One region of the Prevotella phocaeensis genome, then DNA from elsewhere that is predicted to be linked to it. Evidence: riboswitches for the same ligand, from Rfam matches in the RefSeq annotation. Region 1 holds a riboswitch; the other holds the start of a gene.
What was found. Region 1 has a riboswitch for cobalamin ahead of BN3912_RS02765 (TonB-dependent receptor plug domain-containing protein). Riboswitches for the same ligand answer to the same signal wherever they lie in the genome.

Region 1 (4,411 bases):
AGCCGATAATCATACTTATGACGCCTACAATAAGGCCCGCTTTAAGCATATCGTTCTGTTTAATGAGGCCGGTAGAGTAGGCTATGGCATTCGGAGGTGTGGAAATGGGCAGACACATGGCCGATGAAGCAGCTAAAGCAATGCCAATCAAGATGGTTGAAGTGCCGCCGATAGCGTTGAGACTGTTTCCCATACCTGTGCAAACTACGGCAAGTATTGGTACCAACAATGCTGCCGTAGCCGTATTGGAGATAAAGTTGCTGAGGAAATAGCATATAAATCCCGATATGATAAGTATGGCAATCGGCGACCAAGAGCCGAACGGAATGCTCTCGATAGCACGGTCTGCCAGTCCTGAACCGTTCATTCCCAAGCCCAAGGCAAAACCTCCGGCCACCATCCAGATAACACTCCAGTTGATTGCCTGCAGGTCTTTCGCCGTAATAACGCCCGTTATGGCAAAGATACCCATCGGGATCATGGCAACCGTATTAGAGTCTATGCCAGTGATTTTGCTTGGGATAAGCCACAGAAGTATAGTAAGTATGAAAGTTCCGCTTACCACCCACATGCGCCATCCGTGGTGAATTTCGCCTTCGATCTCGAGGTGTATCGTCTTTTGAGTGAACGGGAAAAACCTTAGAATGAGCCTCCACGAGATGAAAAGCAATAATATAACGAGCGGAAACATAAAAGCCATCCACTCTCCGAAGTCTATTCCCATGTTCAATCCTGCCGGATCGTTGAGCGCTTGCAGGGCAATTGCGTTGGGTGGAGTGCCTATCGGTGTGGCCATACCGCCAAGGTTAGCCGCGATAGGAATACTCATTGTAAGTGCCGTGCGGCCCTTTCCGTTGGCCGGAAGTGCCGCAAAAACGGGGGTAAGAAAGGTAAGCATCATGGCTGCTGTGGCGGTATTGCTTACAAACATGGAGAATATGCCGGTGATAAGCAGGAAACCAAGGAGCACGTTTTCGCTCTTTTGGCCGAACGGACGTATCAAATTCTTGGCCAACAACACATCTAATCCCGACTTAGTTGCCGCGATTGCAAGGATAAAACCGCCTAAAAATAGCATGATAACCGGATTGGCAAAGGTTGCCATAATGTCCTTACTGCTTAATAATTTGCCGAATATATCGTCCTCGTCTCCCTTGAAAAACGAGATACTATTATTGGAGACCGTGAGACACATCACCGTGATAATGGCCAAAGAAGTGGCCCATGCCGGTATCGCCTCGGTAAGCCATGTAAGCGTGGCGAATACAAAAATGGCGATAATTCGTTGTTGTACAACTGTCAGACCATCGATATCGAACACACTGGTAGGCAGGTTCCATACGATAGCTGTTACGATGATGATGCACACAAGCTCGATAAGTTTCTTCATTTCGAAATGGTTAGTCAATACATTTCCTCTTTCTTCAGTCATAGTATTCAATGTATGTTAAAAGTTATTAGTTAATAGATCAATGCTGGCAAAGGTAAATTAAAAAAGAATAACGGGCAAAAAGTTTTGACATTTTTTTGGGTAAAAGGATGCATCTCGATAGAATATGTGAAATAAAACCTCGTTTTTTGCCATACATTGTTGCTAAAAAGTATTATCTTTGCATAGACAATCGGTTCATAAACGCAATTGATTAAAAAGGGAAACAGGTGAAACTCCTGTACAGTCCCGCTGCTGTAAGCGATCCTTTTCTATGAATATGAACACGTAGCCACTGGCAATTTGTCGGGAAGGCGTTCATGTTTGGGTTGCAAGTCAGAAGACCTGCCGTTGTTTTTTGGTGTGCTTGGCTGTTTCGAGGAAGGCGGCGAAGTCTTAATTCTAAATGGTTTATGGGCAGACGTCGGTGTCTGTCTCGTTCGTGAAATGCGGGTACGATTATTATATCCGGTGCTGTTGATGGCGGTGTTTCCCCTTTCGGGGGCGGCACAAGCCCTGCATGAGACCGATACGGCGGGCACTCGTGCGACGGTGCTCGATAATGTAGAGGTGGTGGCACGCAATATTCCGAGCAACATGTTGTCGGGGAGTCCGGTGCAGGCAATGACTCATGCTGACATGCAGCGCATGGGTGTGACCGATATAAGCGATGCCTTGAAGCATTTCTCGGGCATTCAAGTGCGAGATTATGGCGGTGTAGGTGGGTTGAAGACCGTGAGTATCCGCGGTTTGGGTGCCCAGCATACGGGCGTGAGCTACGATGGAGTGCAGATAGGCGATGCGCAATCTGGCCAAGTAGATATCTCTCGTTTCACGTTGGATAACGTTTCGTTGCTCTATCTCACCATAGGTCAGCAAGACGATATATTCCTCAGCGCCCGACAGTATGCCTCTGCGGGAACGATCAACATAGAGACCATGCGGCCCGAATGGGATGGAAAGGCGAGCGAGGCGAACGCTCACTTGAAGACAGGCAGTTATGGTATGGTTAATCCGTCGCTGCTCTATGCCCGACGTTTGGGGAAGAAGCTCACGTTGAGTGCCTATCTAAGCTACTTGCATGCCGATGGTGCGTACAAATTCCATATGATGAATGGCAATAAGAGTATCGACGAGAAGCGGAACAACAGCGATATAGCTACGTGGCGTGGTGAGTTTAACCTCGCTTGGCATATCACCGATCGCCAGCGTTTGGTGATGAAAGCCTATTTGTTCGACTCTAAACGAGGGCTGCCGGGCGGTGTTATCTACGACAACACGTACTCCGCAGAGCGTCTGACCGACCGTAATTACTTCGTACAGATGGCTTATGAGAACGATATCTCGGCCAAACTGAAGCTGAAAACGGCCGTCAAATACAATTACTCATGGCAAAGAGACTTCGATATCCCTGCAAGCGGACCGACAGAAGACCGCTTCCGACAGAACGAGGTCTATGCTACGACCACGGTAATGGCGCAGCCTGTCAGACACGTAAGCGTGTCGTTAGCAGAAGACTTCCAGCATAATTACCTGTCGACTACGCTTTCCAATTGTCCTTATCCCACGCGTAACAGTTCTTTCACCGCACTTGCAGCCCGTTATAAGCTGCAGAATTTCACGGCTACGGCTTCGCTTCTTTATACCCACATCTGCGAAACAGTTAAGACAGGCGATGCAAGTAAGGGCTTTCATCGGCTAAGTCCGGCGTTCAGCATGCTGTGGCAACCGTTCAAAGAGAACCTTCGGTTACGGCTGTCTTATAAAGATATTTTCCGCACGCCCACGCTCAACGACCTTTATTATCTGCTGATAGGCAACACGAACCTGCGCCCCGAGAAGACCAGACAGTGGAATATCGGAGCTACATGGAACCGTAGACTGTCGACAACCATCAGTTATGTGGCGCTTACGGTAGACGGGTATCTCGGCAATGTTACCGATAAGATAGTAGCTGTTCCTACCATGTTTATCTGGAAGATGATGAATGTAGGAACGGTGCATACCCTTGGCGTAGACGTTACGGCGAGCACCAATCTGCAATGGACGGCCGATTGGAGCACGAACATCGTATTTACATATAATTATATGCGTGCGGAAGACAAGACTACACCCAACGGATCTACCTACAATCACCAAATTGCATACACGCCGAAGAATGCAGGTAGCGCCGCCGTGATGCTGCGCTGTCCGCAGGAAATAGACCTTTCGTATAACTTATTATACACGGGAACGCGCTATACAACGGGCTATAACAGCCGCGATCATCATATGCCTGCGTTCCTCGACCACAGCATCTCCGTGGGCAAGATGTTCAGGATAGGGCGCACGGAACTGACGGTTCGGGCATCTGCGCTGAACCTTTACGGCCGGAATTACGAGATCATACGCTTCTATCCCATGCCCGGTCGCAATTACAGGGTGTCTATACATTACAAATTTTAATTCTAAATAATAATAACAGATGAAACAGAAACTATTTAAACTCGCACTGCTTTTCACGGCAGTTTTGGCCTTTTCGGCTTGTAGCAACGATGATAATTCGCCGATAATAGAGCCGCCTTATTACGGTTACCACTATGCCTATGTGGTGAATAACGGCAATTGGAACAAGAACGACGGCACTGTAGCCTCATTAGACAGTGTGAACAAGACTTGGACAGTGAACGACCTCTACAAGCAGGCCAACGGTTCGGGCATCGGAGATGCACAGGATTTGGTGCTTGTAGACGGCAAGATCTTCGTTACGAGCACCACCTCATCGAAGATAGAAGTGCTCGATAAAGACGGTAAACTGCTCTCGAGAGTCGCTATGCCTAATAAATCGCCCCGCTATATCGCCCAATACGGCGGCAATGTGTACTTTACGGCTTACAGCGGTTATGTGTATAAGATGAACGTAAACAGCTATCAGCTTACCGACAGCGTACAAGTAGGCGACCATCCCGAGGCATTGGCCGTTGCCGCCGGCAAGATTTATGT
Region 2 (4,411 bases), on a different contig from region 1:
TGCTGGTAGGGGCGATAGCCAAAAGATAAGCATTGCGCATACCTTGCGCTGCTTTTCGGGCAATCTGTTGCCACTCTTTCGACATATATCCCCGTTTGGTGAAGTATTTACCGGTCTTCCAATCGCTTCCGTCGAAGTAAGTATATGCTCCTTTCTCTGCTGCGAGGTCGGCACTGGCCTCGATGGCGGCACGGTTGATGCGTTCGAACACTTGGTCCATAAATTCGAGATGGCGTTCGCTTTCCCACTTGATGCCACGCACGGCGAGTGCATGATGATAGCCGCTCACCCCCAAACCGATGCTGCGATAGCGATGGTTGGTAATGCGGGCGTAATGAAGCGGATAGAAATTGAGGTCTATTACATTGTCGAGGGCGCGTACAACAGTAGATACAATGTCCTTCATTTTACTTTCATCTTCCAACGGAAGGTGCCCTAATGACAGACTGGCCAAATTACAAACCACGAAATCGCCCGGTTTTGCTGCTCTTACAACAACGGTATCACCTTCTTCTGTACGTATTTCGTTAGCTACGGTTTCTATCTCCGACATGTTTTGAGCGATCTCCGTACAGAGATTAGAGCAATATATCATGCCGCGATGAGCATTTGGATTAGTACGGTTTACGATATCTCGATTAAAGGTAAACGGCGTACCTGTCTCTACTGCCGAGCGCAATACGAGGCGTACGATATCCTTTATACTCATCACACGACGCGAAATACGCAGGTCGTCTACACATTCTCGGTATCGTTTTTCCCACTCCTCGCCATAATAGTCTTCGAGACTGTACCCTTTTACTGATATGATTTCGTTAGGACAGAACATGCACCACTGCTGATTGATGTCTTCTTCGGCCATTCTCCAGAATAGATCTGGATAGCATACAGCGGGAAAGATATCGTGCGCTTTCATACGGTCGTCGCCGTTATTCGTACGAAGTTGCAGAAATTCAGGTAGGTCCTTGTGCCATACATCCAAGTAGACAGCCGCCGCACCTTGACGCATACCCAGCTGATCTACGGCAACTGCCGTGTCGTTAACTAACTTCATCCAGCGTATTACGCCCCCTGCAGCTCCCTTAAAGCCCCGTATCTTTCCCCCTGCAGCCCGCACTTTGCCGAAATATAAGCCCATCCCGCCGCCGAATTTGCTCACTTGAGCGAAGTTATCAAGGCTTCGGAAGATGCCTTCTAAGCTATCCGGCACGGTATCGATGAAGCAACTCGACAACTGATGAAACGGTTTACGGGCGTTAGATAGGGTAGGCGTGGCCATTGTAACCTGTAACAGGCTTAACATGTCGTAGAATTTTCTTACCCATACCATACGCTCGTGGCGTTCGTTCATGGCAAGATGAAGTGCAATACCGAGAAACATCTCCTGTACACTCTCGATAGGTCGGTGCGAATAGGTGCGTATAAGATAACGTTTGATAAGGAGATCGATGCCCGAATAGTTAAGCAGATTGTTGCGTTCGGGTACGATAAAAGCAGCAGCCTCGGTAATTTCTTCCTCCGAATAGGCCTTGAGAATATAGTCGCCGTACAGTTTTTCATCGGTAAGATAGCGCAGCTTTTCGTATAGAGAATGTATGCCTTCGGTTTCTTCGAAAGTACTGATATCTTTATTCAGCTGGTATGAGGCTAGACGGGCTGCAATAAATTCCCAATTGGGAGCCTCTGCGGTGGTCATTTCCACAGCGGCTTTGATGAGTGCCGATAGTTTATTATCCTCGTTCATGCCCGCCCTGCTGAAGCTATTGAACTTTTCTGATAATGCAGAAATGCCGTATTCGTTGCCGTAGAAGTCGTTTGCAATACCTTTCAATATCCCTGCGATGGCGGTATCTCCTATTTCTTCTGCAATTGCATTGAGCGCTTTACGCTGTTCAGTACGTTTCCAACGGAAGAGAATGTAACTTTTGGCTTCGTTATAGAACCCTTTTTCCATGAGTTTACGCTCCACTTCGTCTTGTATGCTCTCCACATTGCGTTTGTCGGCATGGGTGTTAATCACGTTTTCTACTGCGGCCACTATGGCATAAAGTTCCGTGTCGGCCACAGAATTGCCTGTGCTGATGAAGCTTTTACGAATGGCTGTGGCGATTTTCTCTTTATCGTAGTGTTCCACAGAACCATTCCTCTTGGTAATTTCCATGAGAAATATGAATATATTTAATAGAATATGATTTTCGTACTGCCCGCTAACCCACGAGCGAAAGCAGCCTTTGATGAATGGCAGGTATTCTGACTTACTCCTGTATGTTCCTGCCTTCCCACATATCTTCTTTGTGTGTTGTTGTGATATGCAGTGGCGTTCCTTGTGTTGGAATATACATAAAGAGCTTCACAGCAGCGGGACTGTCGGGGATTTACACCCCGTTCTCTTTTAATTGCGGCGTAAGATACCGACTCTCGCAAACCAATTCAGGAACAAAGATAAGTAATTTTGTTCGACGGGGAAAATATTTTTGTAGTTTTTACAATAATGAAATGTAGCTTATAAACATATCTTTTATTTGCCTTATTCCTATTAAATAAAGAGTGTACACCTAATTTGTATTGACCGTACAGTATGGTTGTACAAAATATACCTTATCGTAGAATGAAGAATAAATGTGGTCTTCGAAGGTGTGAAGTATGTAAGGCTTTTTATATTCAATCCTATTCTCCGATCGATTAGGTCTGACAAAGAATACGAGTAAATCATGGAATAATTGCCGGTGAAAGGTATCAACAGTATAAGAATATCGCGGCATGACAGGCATGTGCAGATATTGGTGAAAGATACAAACCTAACATCTGAGTTGCGTAATAAAAATTCTTTCTACGAACATTGATCCGAGGATGTAGCCCGTTTCTTACATTTTGTACAACATATCAGGGTATAAAACAGTTCGTTGTTAGGAAATGTTATCCATATAACACGGTAGTTTAACGACGTTAAAATGGTTAATTATTTATAAAATTGGTTTTAAGCGTATCTTATACAGTACTCTAATCTGAAAAATATACGTACTTTTGCAGACCGATTATTTTCGGGGATGAACTTAGAGTCCCCTGTGCGGACGTGTTAATAGCAGCACTTTTGGCCGAGTGTTGCGGTTAGGGAATCGCTCGTACAAGTATAAGATTAAAAACGTTTTTTAGTAGTAAATTTAAATTTTAAAATGAACACTTTAAGTTTCAAAACCATTTCTGCTAACAAAGAAACGGTAAAGAAGGAGTGGGTGGTTATCGATGCTACCGACCAGATTGTAGGTCGTCTCTGCTCTAAAGTTGCCAAGTTGCTTCGCGGAAAGTACAAACCGAACTTCACACCCCACGTAGATTGTGGAGACAACGTAATCATTATCAATGCCGCTAAGGTGAGATTTACCGGCAAAAAAGAAACAGATAAGGTTTATACCCATTATACTGGTTACCCCGGTGGGCAGCGTTTCGATACACCGGAAGAACTTCGTAAGACCAAGAATGGTGTAGAGAAGATACTTCGTCATGCCGTTAAAGGTATGTTACCCAAAGGTCCTCTCGGTCGTTCTTTGGTAGATAATCTGTATGTGTTTGAAGGCACAGAGCACAATAAAGCGGCTCAGAAGCCGAAAACAATCGATATTAACCAGTATAAATAAATCGTAGAAATGGAAGTAATAAATGCAATTGGTCGCCGTAAGAGTGCTATAGCTCGTGTTTACCTTTCGGAAGGTACAGGTAAGATCACTATCAATAAAAGAGATTTAGAAACGTTCTTCCCGTCTGCCATCCTGCAGTATGTGGTGAAACAACCACTGCAACTTCTCGATGTAGAGGGAAAATATGATATCAAGGCTAACCTTGACGGTGGCGGATTTACCGGTCAGAGTCAGGCTTTACGCCTCGCTATTGCTCGCGCCCTCGTAAAAGTAAATGCGGAAGACAAGAAGAATTTGAAAGATCACGGTTTCCTCACACGCGACTCTCGTGCCGTTGAACGTAAGAAACCGGGCCGTCCTAAAGCTCGTCGTCGCTTCCAGTTCAGTAAGCGTTAATACGATCGAAGATTTACAATCGATAGCGGTAGGGATGAAATTTTTATCCCCATTACCGATTGTAGATGCCCGATTTTACTGAACAGTTTAGTATCTAAACCTGCCGGACTCGTTTGGCGTTAATCTCGTCAGTATGATTACCTGCGGGCTGATTCTAAAAAGAATTCAAAAAGAAAGTAAACATTAAACAAGAAAAAAGACAATGTCAAGAACAAATTTTGACCAATTACTGCAGGCAGGATGCCATTTCGGACACCTTCGCCGCAAGTGGAATCCCGCCATGGCTCCTTATATATTTATGGAGCGTAATGGTATTCATATCATCGATCTGAACAAAACCGTGGCTAAGGTAGACGAGGCAGCGGAGGCATTAAAGCAGA

Region 2: linked by a shared signal. The riboswitch ahead of BN3912_RS01555 (ribonucleoside-diphosphate reductase subunit alpha) and the one ahead of BN3912_RS02765 (TonB-dependent receptor plug domain-containing protein) in region 1 are both predicted to bind cobalamin.

What each region holds. Positions count from the first base shown of each region.
Region 1 is NZ_LT160621.1:91,306-95,716, reverse strand. Features, by position in the region: gene BN3912_RS02770 (SLC13 family permease) at 1-1,432, opposite strand, end outside; cobalamin riboswitch at 1,606-1,796, shown strand; gene BN3912_RS02765 (TonB-dependent receptor plug domain-containing protein) at 1,910-3,874, shown strand; gene BN3912_RS02760 (hypothetical protein) at 3,894-4,411, shown strand, end outside.
Region 2 is NZ_LT160619.1:123,541-127,951, reverse strand. Features, by position in the region: gene BN3912_RS01555 (ribonucleoside-diphosphate reductase subunit alpha) at 1-2,161, opposite strand, end outside; cobalamin riboswitch at 2,224-2,445, opposite strand; gene rplM (50S ribosomal protein L13) at 3,174-3,635, shown strand; gene rpsI (30S ribosomal protein S9) at 3,645-4,031, shown strand; gene rpsB (30S ribosomal protein S2) at 4,234-4,411, shown strand, end outside.